Regions from separate parts of the Pantoea sp. Lij88 genome, predicted to be linked through region 3. Evidence: predicted binding sites of a transcription regulator. Region 3 holds the regulator's gene; each other region holds the start of a gene.
What was found. Region 3 encodes LexA, which represses DNA repair genes until DNA is damaged. Its sites were predicted from a motif close to TNCTGTATGTACATACAGNA; they were not measured.
Positions count from the first base shown of each region.

Region 1 (5,414 bases), 1.9 Mb from region 3:
AAATTGAGATGCCGGTGATCCCGGAGCTGGAAGGGTTAATCCGGGCGCGCCAGCAGTATGGCTGGGGCGTACAGACCGACTATTTCGATCATCCCAACTGCGTGGCGTTCAGCCGCAGCGGCACTGAAACGCAGCCGGGTTGTGTCGTCATCATGTCGAACGGCGATGCGGGCGAAAAAAGCGTGCCGATGGGTGAAGGTTTTGCCGGTAAGGTCTGGCGCGATCATCTGGGGAACCGTGAAGAAACGGTTACCGCCGATGAGCACGGCACCGCGGTATTTGCCTGTAACGGTGGCAGCGTCAGCGTCTGGGTGGTTGCAGAGTAAGTCAGTGGCAGAATTAGTGACGCCGTGAAAACGAAAACCGCCCCGGCAGGCAAGAGCGTAAGTGCGCTCTGCCCGGCCGGGGCGGTTTTTTTATGGACAGGCGGTTAAGACTTCGCGTTGTTTTCTGTAATCGGGGTGCGCAGCAGTTGCGGTTCGATGTTCTGAATCACGGCGGCTTTTGGCTGCTTCGCCACTTCATCCAGTGCCTGCTGACACTCGACGGTCGGACGCGCCACTTTACGCAGGGTCAGCCGGTCGTAACTCAGTTCACCATTCTCCACCACCAGCGGCATCACCCGCAGCTGACGTGTCACATTGACATAATCGCCGTCGAGACGCGTCAGTTTGCCCGGCTTCGCGATCACCCGCATCCACTGACGACAATCCAGCGTGCTGCCATCCGCATTAATGATCACGCTGGCTATCGCCTTGTCGTTGATCAGGCTGCTCTGTGGGCCGACAGTTTGCCAGGTTCCCTGCAGATCAGCGGGCGCCGGCGTCTGCACCGCGTTTTCATAATCGTTGATTTGCGCACAGCCACTCAGTGCCATCGCGGCAATCAGCATCCACTTTTTCATGTTTAATCCCTAAGATCACGTCAATGGCGGCTACGTTATAATTTTTCCACCGCGTTACGCAAGATATCTGGGTGTTCAAACACGACGCAGCCTGTGATTACAGCGCAATTTCACCGGCAGCAAGGTCAGGAGTCAGCGTTTTTACCGGCAAATCGCTGGCGGATGGGGTTCTCTGCCACGCCTGACAAGCGGGAGACAACCCGCTACACTGGCGCGCTGCAACAGACTTTCAGGAATATGAATATGAAAACGCCAGAAGCCTACTATGCCCAGGCACGCGAGATGTTTTTTACCGCGCATCCCGACTTTCAGTCTGCACTGGATGAATTAACCGAGAGCGATGCCCGTGCCGCTAATCTGTCACTGCGACAGCTGCGCGAATGGCATGCCGAACGCATCTATGCGGCCTTTTTGCGTCAGAAGAATCTGGATGGGATGATTTTCTCTATTCAGCTGGCTGAGCCGGATAAAGCGGTGGCGGCTGAAGCGATCGAGACCTATCTCAAGTCTCATGCTGAGTCACTGGGGATGAGCTGGGAAGAATTTTGCATTAAAAACGAGCTGTAATCAGTGCTGCGCTGAAGATGTCTGGCACCCACAGTGTGCCTGCACTGCCTCTGGAGATGTTGCCGGGCTTCAATCTCCAGAGGCGAATTTTCTCCGGCCCTACTCTCTCTCTTCCGTGGCTTTGCCTTTCACTTCTACATAACTTGCGACGGCGAGCAGACGATTAATGTGCGTCAGCAGCAGGTCAACATCAGACTGCAGAAACTCGGTCGAGGATTGCGAAGCGGTAATAATGGCATCCTGTACCGTTTCTGAAATGGTCAGCGAGTTGTCCTGTTTCGCCTGCACCAGCAGCGCTGCAACCAGCAGGGACTGCGCTTCAAGCTGCGCCGTCAATTCTTTTGCATCGACGTCCATCTTTGCCAGTTTTAGCAGAATATCAATTACCAGTTGTCGCATCGCGGACCTCCTGAAAAGTAAGCCGTCATTATGTCGCGATGCGTGCGTATTTTGCTAGTCGAAGATCGCGGTTTACGCGACATAAAATTTTTCGCGAAATAGGGCGCACTGCCTTGCTACTGTTTTTATTTACAGTATTATATGTCAGCGATTTTGCCCTGAATGGATTGCCATCATGTTTGTTGAGTTGATTTATGACAAGCGCAACGTTGCCGGTTTACCGGGTGCTCGCGAGATGATTCGTGAGGAGCTGGAAAAGCGGGTGCATCGGGTGTTCCCTGACATCGAAGTTAAGGTCAAGCCGATGGAGCGTAACGCGATTGATACGGATTTGAGTAAGAACGATAAAGCGACAGTTGCGCGGATTGTTGAAGAGATGTTCGACGAAGCGGAAATGTGGCTGGTGGCCGATTAATCCCTTAACGGCCACCGCATCAGTTAGCGGGAGATGACTTAGCTCTCCTGCTCGCTGTGATTAATTTCAATCTCGATGTCCTGAATAGCGGCATCCAGGTCTTCCAGCAGTTTACCCTGCTTGTTCAGCAACGCATCGATCCGGTCGGCGTTGGTCTTATCTTTATACTCACCGGCATCAAACGCTAACCAATGGCTGGAAAGGGTTTCGGTGTTGGTCTGCGCATAGTGGCGCATCTCTTTTAGCTGAGAAGTCACGTCACGCAGATAATCAGTTTTGGTCTTGGTTTCTGTTGAATCGCTCATGCTAAATTTCCTTCTGGTCAGTTATCCAAAGTGATTAGGCTTAGCGGTTCATCAACCGGCCAATCAGCGGGCCTGCATTCAGATACAAATGTCGCCCGGAGATTTAAAACTAGTCGATAATAGCGAAGCCGCACTAAGAATAATCGGAAGTTATGGTTTCTGAGCCGGTTTTGCTTCAGGCGCCTCACTGACAATGACGACCTCTTTAACTTTGGTGACCGTCTTTTCGGCGACGCGATCCGGTATCACATCGAGCTTACGCTGCAACGCTGAAACCTGATCGGTCAGCAGTTCCACTCTGTCATCACGCCGCGCGGCTATCACGCGATAATCCGCACGAATCTCCTCGACCCGCCGGTTTGCGGTGTTACTCACGTAAAGAAAAATAATCGTCATCAGGATGCAAATCATCGAACAGCTCAGCAGAATGCAGCCGAGGATAACTTTGCGTCGATATGACATAGGTGCCTTGGTGCTGTTAATCGTTGCCATCGCTGCGATCCTCCAGAGTTGAGATAAGCCGATCAATCTCATTACGAAATTTATCGTTGTGATCGGTTTCGGTCATAGCCAGTAAAATGCCCACCGCGTTTCTGATTAACCGAAGATCGGTTTCTAGTGTCGAGATACGCCGCAGATTCCTGTCGTGCCGTTCGCGCAGTTCATCATTTTCCTCCCGCATCATCTGGTTGCTCTCTTTCAGCAACACCACCTGCTCTTTGTAACTGGTTATAATTTCGCCGCCCGCCCGATTACTGGTTACGATTGACGCAATACCCGCCAATAACGGTTTCCAGAACAGTGCTGCTGCGCCCCCACCCAGAACTAACGCACCCATACTGGTAATAAGACTACTTTCCATGCCACACCCCTTTGTCCGGTAAGGTCTCTGGAACACACTGCGTGCTGATAAGCCACGTCCTCCGCCTGAAATTTAAGATTGCTTAAATACCACGCTTAAGTATACTTAAGTCACTCTCAACCAAAAAGTCAAGCTGATGAAAAACGAAACGCTGGGTGACCGCATCCGACTCCGACGTAAATCACTGCAGTTAACGCAGAAGCAATTGGCACAACAGGTAAAAGTGTCCCATGTAGCCATTTCGCAATGGGAAAAAGAGGAGACGCTGCCGCGTGGTGAGAACCTGTTACGGCTCGCCGAAGCGCTGGGCTGCGCCCCGGCTTTTCTGATAGATGGGGATGGACCTGTTTTCAGTGAAAGTGCTTATGGTGGTATGCACCAGATCCCATTGCTGGCGCAGCGCGATGTCGCGCAATGGCTGAATGACACCCGTTCTGTGCGGCATGAACTGCTGATGCACAACGACATGGCGCTTTCGCAGCAGAGCTTTGCCTTCCGGGTGGAAGAACAGGCGATGACGCCCGCGATTCTGAAGGATGATGTGGTGATCATCGATCCCAGCCTGGCACCTCAGCCCGGCGACTGCGTGCTGGCATTGCAGCAACAGGTCGCCCTGCTCCGGACCTGGCGTCAGCGCAACAGTGAAGATGGCGTCACGCTATTTGAACTGGCACCGGTAAATATCAATTTTCCCGAACTGCATTCCAGCCGGGATAGCCTGACGCTACTGGGTACGCTGGTGGAGTTACGCCGTTATCGCCAGCCATAAAAAAACCCGCAGGCGCGGGTTAACTTTTTATCGTACAACGAAGGTCCGGGCGGGCACTCAGAGGGCGTCAGTGAGTTGATCCACGATCACCTTGCCCTGCAGATCGGTCTGCATAATACGGTAATTCACCGGCCATGAGCGACGGGTACTGAGTTTATCGAACAGGGTTACACCGCCTTTTTTGACACCCTGGCGATTAACAATAATCCATTCGGTGACCTCTTCCTGACCACGATTTCTCAGGCTCACCGAACGTTGTTCGATTAACTGATCTTCGGCTTCAATCTTTAAATAGTCTCGTAACATAATTTCTATCTCCTGGTAACGCAGCTCACTATATGCTTTTTATTAATCCGTTCAATCGAATTTATTTATCGATGGTTTTATCGACAATGTGACCTGCCGCAAGCGAGACGACAGGTTTGTCCATTTCAGCCGCATCAATTCCCCGTTAGCATGATCATGCTGTACACACCCGAACATCGAAAAATGACGTGTTCAGTATGAGAGAAACTCCGATTAGCCCGCCTCTGGCGGGCTTTTTTTGGCGTCAATCTGATACGAATGCGGGATTCCAGGGCTGGTCTAGACTTAAGGGACTGGGACAAAAGGAGTGAAATATGTTTAAGCACAATACGAATGAAGAACGTAAGAAAGAAGGTGATGTCAGCAAAAGCCTGCCCGAAGCCGCGCCACATGCCGGTAATGCTTATGAAGAAGATGATCATCCCGCCACCGATGCCCCGAAAGATCATGGCGAAGTGCCGCGTAAAAACGATGACAGTCAGGATGATAAGAAAGATCCTTACAAAGCAGGCTGATGTGCAAGAGGCGCGCCCGTTGGGCGCGCTGGTATGCGTCAGGATTTAATCAGTTCCGCCAGCCGATGCTGATTTTCGACCAGCCAGTCAGGAAAGTGTTCAGTCGTAACCGGCACGATCTCCATCCTTCGCGGACGATTCCAGATATCAATATTGTTCTCAACGCAGCGCCGGATGTGATCCGGATTGTTGAATTCAGGACAGTTATGTTCGGTATGAGAGATTGTCGCCATTTTTTCACTGATGCGCGCATCGCTCATGACCCATGAAAAATGCCACCCACCCTCTTTAATCACCTTTGTCCGGACATTGAGCCACTTACGGCGCCACCAGCTTTCGCGGATCGGGGTACCCCGGCGCTTAACGTTGCGC
Region 1 is NZ_CP118269.1:1,670,098-1,675,511, reverse strand. It holds gene amyA (alpha-amylase) at 1-326, shown strand, start outside; gene yedD (lipoprotein YedD) at 431-904, opposite strand; gene PU624_RS11535 (DUF6388 family protein) at 1,148-1,471, shown strand; gene iraP (anti-adapter protein IraP) at 1,571-1,870, opposite strand; gene PU624_RS11525 (DinI-like family protein) at 2,046-2,285, shown strand; gene PU624_RS11520 (hypothetical protein) at 2,324-2,590, opposite strand; gene PU624_RS11515 (hypothetical protein) at 2,741-3,082, opposite strand; gene PU624_RS11510 (hypothetical protein) at 3,069-3,452, opposite strand; gene PU624_RS11505 (helix-turn-helix domain-containing protein) at 3,589-4,221, shown strand; gene PU624_RS11500 (hypothetical protein) at 4,279-4,527, opposite strand; gene PU624_RS11495 (hypothetical protein) at 4,842-5,042, shown strand; gene PU624_RS11490 (glycosyltransferase family 17 protein) at 5,081-5,414, opposite strand, start outside.
Region 1: PU624_RS11525 (DinI-like family protein) is a predicted target of LexA. The motif match lies at 1,988-2,007, and genes of this name have one in related genera.

Region 2 (5,414 bases), 1.0 Mb from region 3:
CGGCACAGTGGGATTCTGGCGCTGCGACCTCATCAGCCGCCAGGATCTTTTTCCGTGGCTGGCGGCGCTCTATGTGGATGAGTCGGCGCGCGGCAAAGGTGTCAGTGAGGCGCTGCAGCAGCATGTCATTGCTTATGCACAGGCGCGCGGCTATCCACGGTTGTGGTTATGGTCAACGTTTGGCGGCTACTACGAACGGTCTGGCTGGCTGCCGCAGGGGGAAGCGCTGGAGTATCCCGATAAACCGGTAAAACTCTATTATCGCGATCTCTGAGAGAGGCCAGCCGCCATGGCGGCAGCTGGCAAAGGAGAGCTTAGGGTGCCGGATAGGTATAACGACGGTGGATTGCCTCAATGCCTTCCAGAATTTCTGCATTTAAGGTCAGATTGAAACTGTCGATATTGACCTGCAGCTGCTCAAGCGTCGTGGCGCCCAGCAGCGTGCTGGCGACAAACGGCTGCTGACGCACATAGGCGAGCGCCATCTGCGACGGGTCGATCTGATGCTGCTGAGCCAGCGCCACATATTCGGCAATCGCCTTTTGTGACTGCTCGCCGCTGTAGCGGGTAAAGCGGCTGAACAGCGTGTTGCGTGCGCCCGCAGGCTGCGCGCCATTCAGGTATTTACCGCTCAGCGTACCAAACGCCAGGCTGGAGTAAGCCAGCAGTTCTACGCCTTCATGCTGGCTGATTTCGGCCAGACCCACTTCAAAGCTGCGGTTCAGCAGGCTGTAGGGATTCTGGATGCTGACGATGCGCGGCAGTTCATGTTTCTCCGCCAGCTGCAGATAGCGCATCACACCCCACGCGGTTTCGTTCGATACCCCGATATAACGAATCTTACCGGCACGCACCTGTTCGGCCAGCGCTTCCAGCGTCTCCAGCAGCGTCACCTGCGCGGTGGTCTCGCTGTACTGATAGCCGAGCTTGCCAAAATAGTTGGTCTGACGCTGCGGCCAGTGCAGCTGGTAGAGATCAAGGTAGTCGGTGTTAAGGCGTTTCAGGCTGGCATCAAGTGCGGCGCGGATATTTTTACGGTCCAGCGCCATATCCGGGCGGATCGACGCATCATTGCCGCGCGAAGGGCCGGCGACTTTACTGGCCAGAATGATTTTGTCGCGGCTGCCGCGCTGTTTGAGCCAGCTGCCAATATAGTGTTCGGTCAGACCCTGGGTTTCCGGGCGCGGAGGCACCGGATACATCTCGGCGGTATCAATAAAGTTGATGCCGGAACGGAGTGCTAAATCCAGTTGAGCATGCGCGTCGGCTTCGCTGTTCTGTTCGCCAAACGTCATGGTGCCCAATCCCAGCTGACTCACTTCCAGCGTGCTGTGAGGAATACGATGATAGTGCATTGCCAGCTTCCTTTTCTTTATGGAATGGAATGTTGTGTTCTCAGGGACTATAGCGCGAGCAATGGCGGGGAAGGAAGGGGGAAAAGTCGGGGAAATCACCTGCCAGCGGGGAATCGGTGGCAGGGGATTAAATCGGGCAGTTAACGTTCAATGATCGTTGAGACCTCATCGCTGTTAATCTGCACCATGTGGCCCGTCTGGTCGGTGTACTCCACCAGGCCGGTCTCTTTATCAATGCTCGGCTTGCCTTCCGTCATGATCATCCGGCCATCTTTGGTCGCCATGACATAATCAGAACTGCATCCACTTAAGAATGCGGCGGTTACCATTACCAGTGCTACTCCTGCCAACCCTTTCATCACGCCTTATCCTCGCAAATGGTCAAGTGCAAACAGTGTAGTAATAAATGGTTTTGCCGGCAGGGTTAATCGCAGAAATCTGAAAGTAACCGGGCGAGCAGGCTCGCCCTTGACTTTATCAGGCGTGCTTTTTCTTACTGCGCATCAGGTTAAGACACTCAACGGCCATCGAGAAGAACATCGCAAAATAAATGTAACCTTTTGGTACATGGACCGCAAAACTCTCCAGAATCAGGGTAAAACCGACCAGAATCAGGAAAGAGAGCGCCAGCATTTTCACCGACGGATGGCGTTCAACAAATTCACCAATCGCGCGTGCGGCGAACATCATCATCAGGACGGCAATCACGACGGCTGCCATCATAATGAACAGATGATCGGAGAGGCCGATCGCGGTGATCACGGAGTCCAGACTGAAAATAATGTCGAGCATCATGATCTGCACAATCGCGCCGAGGAACGAATGGACGCGGGTGTTATGTTCGCCTTCGCTGCCTTCGATCGTTTCATGGATCTCCATGCTCGATTTCCACAGCAGGAACAGTCCACCAAAAAGCAGGATCAGATCGCGCGCCGAAAAGGCATGATCCATCAGCGTAAACAGCGGGTTAGTCAGACGGGCAACCCACGCGATTGAGGCCAGCAGGCCAAGACGCATCAGCATCGCGCCCATCAGACCAATGCGACGTGCGCTGGCTTGCTGGTGCTTTGGCAGTTTAGCGACCACCAGCGACAGGAAAATGATGTTATCAATACCCAGCACCACCTCAAGGATGGTCAGGGTGCCCAGCGCCAGCCAGGCGTTGGGATCAGAAATCCACTCAAACATACCGACATTCAATCCTAAACGAAAAGTAAACGGCGATTATACGCATTCAATTCACCGATCTCCCACATAATTGCGACATCTCAGCGCGAGTGGCGACATTCAGAGGAGAAAATGCCGCGCCAGCAGTGGCCCGGTGAAGCTTTTCTTTAAATAGAAACCGCGCGGCAGCGTCATGATGGGCTGGCCCTGATCGCCTATCCCCTCTGTCAGCGCTTTGCTGTTGGCGGCTTTAGGGCGGATCTGCAGCCAGGCGCCATGACGTGCGGTAATCTGCTCAACGCGTCCCAGCACAATCATATCCATCAGCTCTTCCCAGTCCTGACGCAGCATTTCATCTTCTTCCGCATCCGGACTCCACAACAGCGGCGCGCCGACGCGACGTTCCCGCAGCGGAATCTCCCGCCCGCCTTCAACCGGGATCCACAACACCCGCGCCAGTTTGTGACGCACATGGCTGGTGAGCCAGGTGACGCCGCTGTTGCCGGTCAGCGGTGCGACGCAGACAAAGGTGGTTTCCAGCGGTTTTCCCTGCGCATCAATCGGGATGGTTTTCAGTTCGATACCCAGATGGGCAAAGTCCTGTTCCGCTTTGCTGCCTGCGCTGGCACCGAGATGCAGTTCCAGCAGCATGCCGACCCAGCCTTTGTCGCGCTTAAGATCCACAGGCATGGGCAGACCGGCGCGAGCGGCCAGCGCTTCCAGTGTTAGCCCGGCTAAGTGCTGTGCGCGTGCCAGCAGGCTGGCCTCATCTTCGGGTGGTCCTGGCAGGTAACTCATGTTGATTACTCGCAATGATTAAAATTTGTACAGTGGCGGCTGGGTATATCTTTTCGCTAAAATAAACCGCGTCAGGGATCGATAATAACATGATAGATCATGCTTTTTTTAGCGGATCGCCTTCCCACTTTCAGCGGACAGTCAGGGTTATCCCAGCTTACCCGCAACAATGAACAGGATCTCCAGCCCGGTTATCCACAGAAAAATGGGATAACCCCCGTTTCCGTGCGGTACTGGTTCCATTTACAGCCTTGACTTTTCCCGAACTGAGCATAATTTCGCCTCTCTGGCCTAACCCTGAGCGATTAACTGTGGATAAAAAGCAGTGTGCTTATATTTTAAGCAATTGTCAGCTGGCGCGAAAATATTCGCGATGTATGAAACTTTTATGGCGGGCGGGATCGATTTAATTCTATTAAAAATCATAGTGATGAGCTGTTAACGCTTTTCGGTCCGCAGGTGACCTCAGAAAAGGTTATTCAGTTAACTCCCGCGTTCTGCACAAAGCTATCCACAGAAAACGTGAATAAGATCGATCTTTTTCGCAGTCTTTGTTTATAACTTTGCCTTTTTCTGTGAGTTATCCCGGCTTTGATGGCTGAACCCCCCATGAATCCAGTGGTTTACCGCCTGTAAGGAGTGTGAAACAATCAGCGCATTCAAATTTTGCTTTGAGGTAGTCCGGTGATCGATGATGATGGCTACCGCCCGAATGTTGGTATCGTAATCTGTAACCGGCAGGGACAAGTGTTATGGGCCAGGCGCTTTGGACAGCACTCCTGGCAATTTCCTCAGGGAGGCATCAATCCCGGTGAAACCGCAGAACAGGCGATGTATCGCGAACTGTTCGAAGAGGTCGGCTTACACCGGAAAGATGTTCGAATACTTGCCTCTACCCGCAACTGGTTGCGTTACAAGTTGCCAAAACGTTTGGTGCGTTGGGACACAAAGCCGGTATGTATCGGCCAGAAACAAAAGTGGTTTCTTCTGCAGTTAATGTGTAATGACGCGGATATCAATGTACAGCACAGCAGCACGCCGGAATTTGACGGCTGGCGCTGGGTCAGTTTCTGGTATCCGGTGCGTCAGGTTGTCTCCTTTAAGCGCGACGTCTATCGTCGGGTAATGAAGGAATTCGCTGGCGTGGTGATGTCTATGCAGGAGAGTGCGGGGCAGCGAAATAATCCTGCCCATCGACGTAAGAGAGGATAGGCCACGCCCTTTATGCTCACTCAGTTGCGCGAAATTGTAGAAAAAGTGGCGAGTGCGCCGCGTCTCAATGAAGCACTCGACATCCTGGTCAATGAGATCTGTCTGGCGATGGATACGGAAGTCTGTTCCGTTTACCTCGCCGACCAGGACCGTCGCTGCTATTACCTGATGGCGACGCGCGGACTCAAAAAACCGCGTGGCCGCACCGTAACGCTGGCATTTGACGAAGGTATCGTCGGTTTAGTGGGCCGTCTGGCCGAACCGATCAACCTTGCTGACGCCCAGAGTCACCCCAGCTTTAAATATATCCCCGCAGTGAAAGAGGAGCGCTATCGCTCCTTCCTCGGCGTGCCTGTGATCAGCCGTCGCCAGCTTCTTGGCGTGCTGGTCGTGCAGCAGCGCGAACACCGTCAGTTTGATGAAAGCGAAGAGTCATTCCTGGTCACGCTGGCTACCCAGATGGCGGCCCTGCTGTCGCAATCTCAGATGGGTCAGCTGTTTGGTCAGTTCCGCCAGACGCGGGTGCGCGCGATTGCCGCAGCACCGGGTGTTGCGGTGGCGCCAGGCTGGGTCGATGAAACGCAGCCTCTGCTCGATCAGGTATCGGCCGCCTCAACGCTGGATGTTCAGCGTGAACGAGAGCGTCTGTCGCTCGCCATGAGCGAAGCAACCAATGAATTTCGCCGTTTCAGCAAACGTTTCAGCGCCAGCGCACAGAAAGAGAGCGCGGCCATTTTCGATCTCTACTCTCACCTGTTAACCGATGCCCGTCTGAAGAAAGATCTGTTCGATGAGATCGAGCGCGGATCGGTCGCCGAATGGGCGGTAAAACAGGTGATCGAGAAGTTTGCTGAACAATTCGCGAGCCTGACGGACAACTAC
Region 2 is NZ_CP118269.1:794,554-799,967, forward strand. It holds gene PU624_RS07660 (GNAT family N-acetyltransferase) at 1-274, shown strand, start outside; gene PU624_RS07665 (NADP(H)-dependent aldo-keto reductase) at 315-1,355, opposite strand; gene PU624_RS07670 (YgdI/YgdR family lipoprotein) at 1,496-1,714, opposite strand; gene PU624_RS07675 (TerC family protein) at 1,833-2,543, opposite strand; gene mutH (DNA mismatch repair endonuclease MutH) at 2,643-3,320, opposite strand; gene rppH (RNA pyrophosphohydrolase) at 4,005-4,532, shown strand; gene ptsP (phosphoenolpyruvate--protein phosphotransferase) at 4,545-5,414, shown strand, end outside.
Region 2: mutH (DNA mismatch repair endonuclease MutH) is a predicted target of LexA. The motif match lies at 3,552-3,571, and genes of this name have one in related genera.

Region 3 (5,414 bases):
AATACCGCGTAGCTTTAACACCCGCCAGACCATGATGCCGCCGACGATCAGCGTGATGTACTCCGCCAGCGCCGTGGCGGTTGCCGCCCCCGCGACACCCCAGTGCAGCCCCATCACCAGCCAGAGATCGAGCACGATGTTCACCAGATTGCCCACCACCAGCAGGATCACCGGCGCGCGTGCATACTGCACGCCCAGCAGCCAGCCCAGTATGACCAGGTTTGCCAGGGTGGCAGGCGCACTGAGCCAGCGAATCTGAATAAACAGCGCCGCCTGTTCCAGTACATCAGGATTGCCGCCAACCAGATGGGTCGCCAGCTGAATAATCGGATAACGCAAAGCGATGAACAGTACACCTGCCAGCAGCGCAATAATCAGCGGCTGCGTCAGCGCGCGTGCCAGAGCGGCTTTATCGCCCGCACCAAATGCCTGCGCCGTAAGGCCAGTGGTACTCATTCGAAGGAAAAGCAGCAGCATAAAGAGGAAGCTGGTCACTGTGGTCCCGACCGCAACCCCGCCAAGATAGACAGGGCTGTCGAGATGACCAATAACTGCAGTATCGACCACTCCCAGTAAAGGAACGGTGATATTTGAAAGGATCATCGGCAGCGCAAGCCGCCAGAGATTTTTATCCGTTGCCGTGATAAAGCGCATTCGCCGTTCCGTGCTCAGTGTCGCTGCCGTTAAGCAGGCGACAAAATTAGGGCAGACAGAATAGCATCAGAAAAGGCGAATGCACGCAGCCCTCAGAATCAGAGCCACTCGCCGTTGCGCACCACGCCCACTGCCAGACCTTCAATGGTCAGCGACTGTGCACGGGTATCGACAACAATCGGGTCGAAATCGCTGTTTTCCGGCAGAAGATGCACGATAGCACCCTGCTTTTTCCAGCGTTTAACGGTCACTTCATCATCAATGCGGGCAACCACAACCTGGCCGTTGCGCACATCCTGGGTTTTATGTACCGCGAGCAGGTCGCCATCCATAATCCCGATATCTTTCATCGACATTCCGCTGACGCGCAGCAGGAAATCGGCAGACGGCTTGAACAGGCCCGGATCCACTTTGTAGTGGGTTTCGATATGTTCCTGCGCCATGATCGGCTCACCGGCAGCAACCCGGCCAATCAGCGGTAGCCCTTCTGAAACCTCTTCTTCCATTAACAGACGAATGCCGCGCGATGCACCGGAAACGATCTCGATGACGCCTTTACGCGCCAGCGCTTTCAGATGCTCTTCTGCCGCATTTGGCGAACGGAAGCCCAGCTGCGCGGCAATCTCTGCACGCGTAGGCGGCATGCCTGTTGAAGAAATATGGTCGCGAATCAGGTCATAGACCTGCTGCTGCCTGCTGGTTAATGCTTTCATCCCGCCCCCTGGTTGTTTATACAGTCGCTGTGAGTATATACAGGTATTGGCGAAATGGAAACCGATTGTCAGGGAAAACGCGCCCTCAGGCGCGTTATGGAAGGCTTATCGCAAATGTGTCCAGAGCAGCGCGACCCAGACAAACAGGGCCAGTATGATGCTGATCAGTACCGCCGCCGAGCCCATGTCTTTTGCCCGGCCCGCCAGGGGATGGTGCTCCTGACCGATGCGGTCAACCACCGCTTCAATGGCACTATTGAGGATTTCGACAATGACCACCAGCACCACCGCCCCAATCATCAGGATGCGGGAGATCACATCGACATCCAGCCAGCACGCGATAATAATAGCGGCCAGCGCAGCCAGTGCTTCCTGGCGAAACGCCGCTTCATGTTGCCAGGCGGCGCGCAGTCCCTGCCATGAGTAACCTGCGGCTTTTACTATTCTGATAAGTCCGGTGGCATTATTTGCCATGATGTGGGAACCCTTTCATCGGATTGACGTCAATGTCTGGGCTGCGTGCAATTGGCACCACCACAGATCTTCGCTGCACTTTCTGCTATGCTTGCGGCGCTTTGCTAACAAGAGGCTTCATGTTGTCTATGTCAGGTTGGCGTAAACTCTATTACAAATTGCTTAATTTACCACTGTCGTTTTTGGTAAAAAGTAAGGCCATTCCGGCCGATCCCGTGTCTGAACATGGTCTGGATCCGACCCGACCTATTATGTATGTTTTGCCTTACGATTCGAAGGCCGACTTACTGACTTTACGCGCACAGTGTCTGCGGCATCATCTGCCCGACCCGCTTTCTCCGCTGGAGATTGATGGTTCACTGCTGCCGCGCCACGTATTTATCCATGATGGCCCGCGCGTCTTCCCCTATTTTGTGCCCAGCGTGGAATCGGTAAAAATCTTTCACGATTACCTGGACCTGCATCGCAATAACCCTAAGCTCGATATTCAAATGCTGCCGGTCACCGTGATGTTTGGCCGCGCACCAGGACGTGAAGTTCAGGGCGAACCCACGCCACATCTGCGGTTGCTGAACGGCGTGCAGAAGTTCTTTGCCGTGATCTGGCATGGACGCGACAGTTTCGTCCGCTTCTCGCCGACCGTCTCATTGCGCCGCATGGCCACGGAACACGGTACGGATAAGTCGATTGCTCAGAAGCTGGCTCGTGTGGCACGCATCCATTTTGCCCGTCAGCGACTGGCGGCAATTGGCCCGCGTTTACCGGCGCGTCAGGATCTGTTTAATCGTCTGCTGCAATCCAAAGCGATTGAAAAAGCCGTTGAAGATGAAGCACGCAGCAAAAAAATCTCCCATGAGAAAGCGCAGCAGAACGCCGTCGAGATGATGGAGGAGATCGCTGCAAACTTTTCCTACGAAGCCATTCGCGTCACCGACCGTGTGATGGGCTGGCTCTGGAGTCGTCTCTATCAGGGCATCAACGTCAATGGCGGCGAAAAGGTTCGTCAGCTGGCGCAGGATGGCCACGAGATTGTCTATGTGCCCTGCCATCGCAGCCACATGGATTATCTGCTGCTCTCCTATGTGCTCTATCATCAGGGTCTGGTGCCGCCGCACATTGCAGCCGGTATCAATCTCAACTTCTGGCCAGCCGGCCCGATTTTCCGTCGTCTGGGCGCCTTCTTTATTCGTCGTACCTTTAAAGGCAATAAGCTCTACGCCACGGTGTTCCGCGAATATCTCGGCGAGCTGTTCACCCGCGGCTATTCAGTTGAGTACTTTGTCGAAGGAGGCCGTTCACGTACCGGTCGCCTGCTGGACCCTAAAACCGGCACCTTAGCCATGACGCTGCAGGCGATGCTGCGCGGCGGTAATCGTCCGATCACGCTGGTACCCATCTACATTGGCTATGAGCATGTGATGGAAGTGGGTACGTACGCCAAAGAACTGCGCGGTGCGGCAAAAGAGAAAGAGGGCTTCATGCAGATGGTGCGTGGCTTACGCAAGCTGCGCAATCTCGGTCAGGGTTACGTTAACTTTGGCGAGCCGCTGCCGCTGGTCAACTATCTCAACAAACGGGTACCGGAATGGCGCGATGCGATCGATCCGATTGAGCCGCAGCGTCCGAGCTGGTTAACGCCGACCGTCAATGATATCGCGGCCAGTCTGATGGTGCGTATTAATGAAGCGGGCGCGGCCAACGCCATGAACCTCTGTGTCACGGCGCTGCTGGCGTCACGTCAGCGCTCACTAACCCGTGAACAGCTGATTGAACAGCTGGAGTGCTATACCCAGCTGCTGCGCAATGTGCCTTACTCGCCAAACGCGACCGTACCCGATCTCTCCGCGGAAGCGCTGCTGGATCATGCCCTGGGTATGAATAAGTTTGAGAGTGAAAAGGACAGCATTGGCGACATCATCATTCTGCCGCGTGAGCAGGCAGTGCTGATGACCTACTATCGCAACAACATTCATCACATGCTGGTGATGCCGTCGCTGATTGCCGCCATTGTTCAGCAGCATCAGACGCTGACCGAAGCAGAACTGCTGCGTCAGGTAAGCCTGATCTATCCAATGCTGAAGAGTGAACTGTTCCTGCGCTGGCAGACCGATGAGCTGCCACAACTGCTGACTGACGTGAGTCAGGAGCTGGCGCGTCAGGGCCTGATTACCTTCGAAGCCGGGGAGTTGCGCTTTACCGCCGCGCGCTATCGCACGCTGCAGCTGCTGGCTGCCGGTGTACGCGAAACGCTGCAGCGTTATGCCATTACCTTCTCTATTCTCAGCGCCAAGCCGACGATTAACCGTGGCACGCTGGAGAAAGAGAGCCGGACGCTGGCACAGCGTCTGTCGGTACTGCACGGGATCAACGCGCCGGAGTTCTTCGACAAAGCGGTCTTTACCTCGCTGGTACTGACGCTGCGCGATGAAGGGTATATCAGCGACAGCGGTGATGCCGATGTCGCGCAGACTCTGGCGACATGGCATATCCTGGCTGACCTGGTCACCAGTGATGTCCGCATGACGATTGAAACCGCGGTGGCGCACGACTGACACACGCGCACAGTAAAAAGGCGACCTCATGAGGTCGCCTTTTTTATGCCCAAAACGCGCTGTCAGAACAGCTGACTGAACGGCGGCGTGCTCATCAGTATGCCAAGGAACAGCACCATCCCGACGTAGTTGTTGTTCAGGAAAGCCTGGAAACAGGGCTGGCGTTCGCGCCCGGCGATCAGCTTCTGCTGATAAACAAACAGCGCAGCCGCCAGCAGCAGCGACCAGTAGAAGCCGCTGTTCAGATGCAGCAGCATCCCCACCAGCGCCATCAGCAGCAGCGTCGCCAGCTGCAGCAGACCAATGATCAGCTTGTCGAAACGGCCAAACAAAATCGCCGTCGATTTCACGCCAATCTTCAGATCATCGTCCCTGTCGACCATCGCATACTGAGTGTCATAAGCGACCGTCCAGCAGATGTTCGCGATAAATACCAGCCAGCAGACCAGAGGTAAGGACTCACTAACTGCGGACCAGGCCATAGGAATCGCCCAGCCAAACGCGGCCCCCAGCACTACCTGCGGCAGATGGGTATAGCGCTTCATAAAGGGGTAGACCCAGGCCAGCGCCAGCCCTACGACGGAGAGCATGATCGTCATCAGGTTCATGGTCAGCACCAGCGCAAACGCCACCAGCGCCAGAATCACGAACAGCAGCTTAGCCTCTTTTGCACTGACTGCGCCGCTGGCCAGTGGCCGGTGCTTCGTGCGCTCCACGTGACCATCGACTTTGCGATCGGCGTAGTCGTTGATCACACACCCCGCAGCACGCATCACAATCACCCCGGCCACAAACACCGCCAGCACCGGCAGCGGCGGGATCGCCCTCTCCGCCAGCCACAATGCCCAGAATGTTGGCCACATCAGCAACAGCGTACCGATGGGTTTGTCGATACGCATCAGGCGAGCGTAAGCCCGCCACTTACTCATACTTAAGCTATTTTGCACCACAAAATCCTCAGGCCAGATCGCGATAGAGTGGCGATGCCGGTAAAAACAGTTCAGTCAGCAGCAGCGGTTTG
Region 3 is NZ_CP118269.1:3,708,800-3,714,213, forward strand. It holds gene dinF (MATE family efflux transporter DinF) at 1-654, opposite strand, end outside; gene lexA (transcriptional repressor LexA) at 753-1,367, opposite strand; gene PU624_RS21225 (diacylglycerol kinase) at 1,473-1,841, opposite strand; gene plsB (glycerol-3-phosphate 1-O-acyltransferase PlsB) at 1,970-4,393, shown strand; gene ubiA (4-hydroxybenzoate octaprenyltransferase) at 4,456-5,340, opposite strand; gene ubiC (chorismate lyase) at 5,351-5,414, opposite strand, start outside.

Region 4 (5,414 bases), 1.1 Mb from region 3:
TCAGCACAGTGACAATCTGTTGTCGCGCGAAGGATTGAGTGGCTGGAGTGATATCCGGTTGCGCTTCAGCCGTCATCTCTCCCCCTCTTCGGCGCTGTTCCGGCATGCGGTTCGCATGTCAGTGGTGCTCTGTATTGGCTATGGTTTCATCCAGATCACCGGACTACAGCGTGGATACTGGATTCTGCTGACCAGCCTGTTTGTCTGTCAGCCTAACTACAGTGCCACGCAGCGACGGCTGGCCTTACGAATTGGCGGCACGCTGGCAGGGATTGCGATTGGTCTGCCAGTTTTATGGCTGGTGCCTTCGATTGAAGGTCAGTTAATCCTGATTGTGATTACCGGTGTGCTGTTCTTTGCTTTCAGGCAGGTACAGTATGCGCAAGCCACGCTGTTTATCACCCTGCTGGTCCTGCTCTGCTTTAACCTGTTAGGGGAAGGCTTTGAGGTCGCCCTGCCACGGGTGGTGGATACCTTACTCGGCTGTGGTCTGGCCTGGCTGGCTGTCGCATTTATCTGGCCTGACTGGCGCTTTCGTCAGTTACCGGCGGTGGCAGAACGCACACTGAAAGCGAACTGTCGCTATCTGGATGCAATCATGGAGCAATATCATCAGGGCAAGGATAACCGTCTCGCCTACCGTATTGCCCGCCGTGATGCGCACAATGCGGATGCGGAGCTGGCGTCGGTGGTTTCAAATATGAGCAGTGAAAGCCGCACCAGCCAGAAACTACGTGAATCGGCTTTTCAGCTGCTTTGCTCCAATCACTCTTTCCTGAGTTACATTTCTGCGCTGGGTGCCCACCGCGATAAAATTACCGCGCCGGAACTGCTGGCCTTGCTGGATGATACGGTTTGCTACGTTGAGGATGTGCTCCAGACGGATGTGGTCAGCGATGAGCATGTTGAGACGATGCGCCAGCAGCTGGCTCAGCGAATCAGCCAGCTGGCTGCAGATGCGGATACGCGTGCGCCGCTGGTGCTCCAGCAACTCGGTCTGCTGGTGGCCTTAATGCCTGATGTGGCTCGCCTGCGTCGCACGCTAATCACTGATTAGCCTTCGCCGCTTCGCAGGTCGGGATTTGATAAAAGTGTGCGCTGAAACCACGCGTTCAGCTCCACCCGGATGGCCAGCGGCAGCGCGGCGGCATGGTGGCCCGTGATCGCCCCCTGCAGCGCCAGCAGAGTCTGAAACCCCACGTGCTGGTTGATCGCTTTCAGCTTCAGCCAGCACTGTTTGGCCCCCATCTGATAGAGATGATTGACGGTCATAATACCCGCCTCGTACAGCATCATCTCCATGCGTACGCTGAGATTCGGCAGATCTTTCAGTCGCGGAGAGGATTGTCTGTCCTGTAACTCCAGCTGCGCCGTTTCTAAAGAAGCGGCTGAGAGCGCCAGCAGATGGTCAGGATCACGCCATAATGTTTCATCGACCCGAAAATAATTAAGGCTTACCAGTTTGCCCCTCTTGCGAAAGATCAGGGGTTGCAGCGGCCGATCGGTAATGTATTCCCGCAAAGGTTCACTGGCGCGCAGGTAGAGTTCATCTTTATTTATCAAGGCAAAAACCACACTTTCAACAGCCAGCGCATATCCCCCAAACTGGGTGCGGGACTCTATGGTTCCCAGCGGGGCCAGCTGGGCTCTGGAGCGCTCTACGACCGGATTCACCTTTTTCATTGCACCACCTCCATGTAAGAAATTTCTCGTAAATTACCTTGGGTATCAGGTAATTAGAAGATAGAAAAAAGCGTCAGCGGGTTCAATGAATAAATAGTGCTTCAACTAATCTTGTCGCGTTTTTGCGAGGCGTTTTCAGAAATTTGGGTTGATCTTTATCCAGGATGACAGTACTGTATATTCATACAGTCCACTGCTGGTGATTAACTTATGCGAACACAACATCCTAATAATGCACGCTATGCTCATCATTATGCGTCCTCTTCCGTTCCGGCCTCGCAGGGTGGTGGAATTACTGAGTTACGTTACAGCGAGCAGCCCGGTATGATGCAGATGATGCTGTTGCCGTTATTGCAGCAACTGAGTCAGCAGTCCCGCTGGCAGCTGTGGTTAACACCGGCGTATAAACTGAATCGCACCTGGCTGCAGGAATCGGGATTACCACTGGATAAAAGTATGCATATAGCGGATTCTGAACGTCTGAATGCCGTTGAAGCGATGGTTAAAGCGTTGCGTACAGGAAATTACAGTGTTGTTCTCGCATGGATTCCGTACGATTTGGATGAAGATGAGCGACGTCAACTCGAAAATGCGGCAGCTGAGGGTGAAGCGCTTGGCTTAATTTTACGGGCAAGCGGAACATCGGAAGCGCCTCTCAGACCGCAAAGTTCCATAAAAATTCAGTCGGATTTGTTTCATTAAGTAAAAATAAGAAGTTTCCCAGGCTATTTTTCTAATCTGTCGCCGCTAAACCACTGATTCTGTTAGTTCGAGCTGTGACAATGGTTTAGCGGGTTTTTCGGCCTTTTTACCGCGACAATACGACCACTCTAATTGTTAGAAATTATGTATAAATCGCTGTTTCTTTACAGAAGTGCCTCACATCATACTTGTAAGTTTCCAATCTCGTTGTAGACTTTAGCTCGCCAGGGTGCTCAATAACCTCCGTTTTTTGCGGTAGAGTCATAAGCGAGCGTTTTGACCCGGCGAAGGATTTAAACCAAGAGCAACCTTTTTGCTCATTGCCTATTTGGATGATAACGAGGCGCAAAATGAAAAAGACAGCTATCGCAATTGCAGTGGCACTGGCTGGCTTCGCTACCGTAGCGCAGGCCGCTCCGAAAGATAACACCTGGTACACCGGTGCTAAACTGGGCTGGTCTCAGTATCACGACACTGGTTACTACGGTAACGGTTACGAGAACAATGACGGTCCAACTCATGAAAGCCAGCTGGGCGCAGGTGCGTTCGTTGGTTATCAGGCAAACCCATACCTGGGCTTCGAGATGGGCTATGACTGGCTGGGCCGCATGCCTAACAAAGGCAATGTGACTAACGGCGCATTCAAAGCACAGGGCGTACAGCTGGCTGCTAAACTGAGCTACCCAATCAATGACGATCTGGACGTGTATACTCGTCTGGGCGGCATGGTATGGCGTGCAGATGCAACGCAGACTAACCCAACTACTGGCCGCATCAGCGACCACGACACCGGCGTTTCTCCGCTGGCTGCTGTTGGTGTTGAATATGCGCTGACCAAAAACTGGGCTACCCGTCTGGATTACCAGTGGGTTAACAACATCGGTGATGCACAGACCGTTGGTACGCGTCCAGACAACGGCATGCTGAGCGTAGGCGTTTCTTACCGCTTCGGTCAGGATGATGTCGCAGCTCCGGCTCCAGCGCCGGCTCCAGCACCAGCTCCAGTTGTTGAAACCAAGCGTTTCACTCTGAAGTCTGACGTTCTGTTCACCTTCAACAAATCTACCCTGAAGCCAGAAGGCCAGCAGGCTCTGGATCAGCTGTACAGCCAGCTGAGCTCAATGGATCCTAAAGATGGTTCCGTTGTCGTACTGGGCTTCACCGATCGCATCGGTTCAGAGCAGTACAACCAGAAACTGTCTGAGAAACGTGCTCAGTCAGTCGTAGATTACCTGGTATCTAAAGGTATCCCTTCTAACAAGATCTCTGCACGTGGCATGGGTAAATCTAACCCAGTTACCGGCAACACCTGTGACAGCGTGAAAGGCCGTAATGCCCTGATCGACTGCCTGTCTCCGGACCGTCGCGTAGAAATCGATGTTAAAGGCATCAAAGACGTTGTAACTCAGCCACAGGCTTAAGTTTATACGTTATAAAAAACCCCGCTAAGGCGGGGTTTTTTTATGCCGGTAATAAAACCGATTTGAATTTCGCAGACGCTGATTGCTCTACCCGGTTATTCGCTTTCTGAACCCGACTTACCCAGAATGGCCTGCAAATCCTGCTTCAGACTCGACATCTGCGTGGCATATTTTTCTTTGCGTTCTGCATCTTCTATCAGCTGAACAATCGTTTCAGAGAGCGTGCAACCGCGCCGCTGTGCCAGACCAGCCAGTCGCTGCCAGACCAGATATTCCAGGTCGATTGATTTTTTGCGGGTATGCTGATGTTCAGCATTGAAATGGCGTTTCCGCCGGGCGCGGATGGTCTGCTTCAGACGGTTATCCAGATCGGAATGAATATGTTCTGCAATCCATTCATTTACCGTCGCCGGATTATTTTCCATCGCCAGCAGCTTATCGACTGCCGCCTGCGCCGCACTTAATTCAAGGTGACGCGTGATCAGTTCACCTTCCCGATGTTTTTTCACCAGGTATTTCCACTTCCATCCACATTCAAGATTTTCGAGTTGCTGGTATTTCATCGGAATCTCATCGTGATCACGTAACGAACTAAGAATAACAGCTTTTTTCCCGGATGCAGCAACGAAAAACATGCTGTCATCGTCACATCTTCAACAGGAAGTCTGCAGTGCTTAACAAGGGTGAATCCTGTATAATCTCGCTTTTCTTAATACAGACAAATGCGATTATTTTGACCAGCACCCAACTTACGTGGCAGACCTTACAGCCGGATAGCGCGCAATACCAATCCGTTTTCTCCCGAATTGCTGATGAAGAAACTGATGCTCTGGCAACGGTACAGCCCCGGTTGCTGAATGCACTGGCGCACTTACACCACCAGACGCAAGGTTTCCCGTTACTGCTGGTTCGTAGCCAGGAGAATCGCGACTATCTGACATTCATTGTCCAGGCCGCACAGCGGGTCATGGCAGACAGTACCACTTTGTACGGCGGTGATTACCATATCATGGCTGACAACGTCACGCTTCAGCCCCCTTCCGATCCTCAACGACCGTTCACCAGTCAGGGTGGCATTCACTTTGCTGAATGGACTGAGATGGAGCAGCTGTTTGGCTGCGTGCGTCAGTATAAAGATCGCATCCAGCTGGAGCCGGGCCTGATTCATCGCGCCAATGGCGGCACGCTGGTCCTGTCACTGCGCAGCCTGATGACACAGCCGATTCTCTGGCTGCGCCTGAAAAAGTGTATTGAGCAGGGCTATGTTGAGTGGACATCTCAGGATGAACGCCGCCCGCTACCTGTCTCCATTCCTCCCCTGCCACTCAGCCTTAACCTGGTCCTGTGTGGCGACCGTGAAGCGCTGGCAGATTTTCAGGAGCTCGATCCTGAAGCGCACGAAATGGCCATCTATACTGAATTTGAAGAGAACATTCAGATTCTGGATGAAGATGACATGCTCGCCTGGTGTCGCTGGAACGCTGAACTGGCACAACAGGCAGGCCTGCCTCTGCCGGAAGAGGACTTCTGGCCAGAGCTGATCAAAGAAGGCGTCCGCTACAGCGGCGATCAGGATACCCTGCCACTCTGTCCCCGCTGGCTGCAGCG
Region 4 is NZ_CP118269.1:2,603,882-2,609,295, forward strand. It holds gene yccS (YccS family putative transporter) at 1-1,057, shown strand, start outside; gene PU624_RS16045 (TfoX/Sxy family DNA transformation protein) at 1,054-1,683, opposite strand; gene sulA (SOS-induced cell division inhibitor SulA) at 1,894-2,385, shown strand; gene ompA (porin OmpA) at 2,736-3,806, shown strand; gene matP (macrodomain Ter protein MatP) at 3,902-4,369, opposite strand; gene PU624_RS16065 (AAA family ATPase) at 4,423-5,414, shown strand, end outside.
Region 4: sulA (SOS-induced cell division inhibitor SulA) is a predicted target of LexA. The motif match lies at 1,855-1,874, and genes of this name have one in related genera.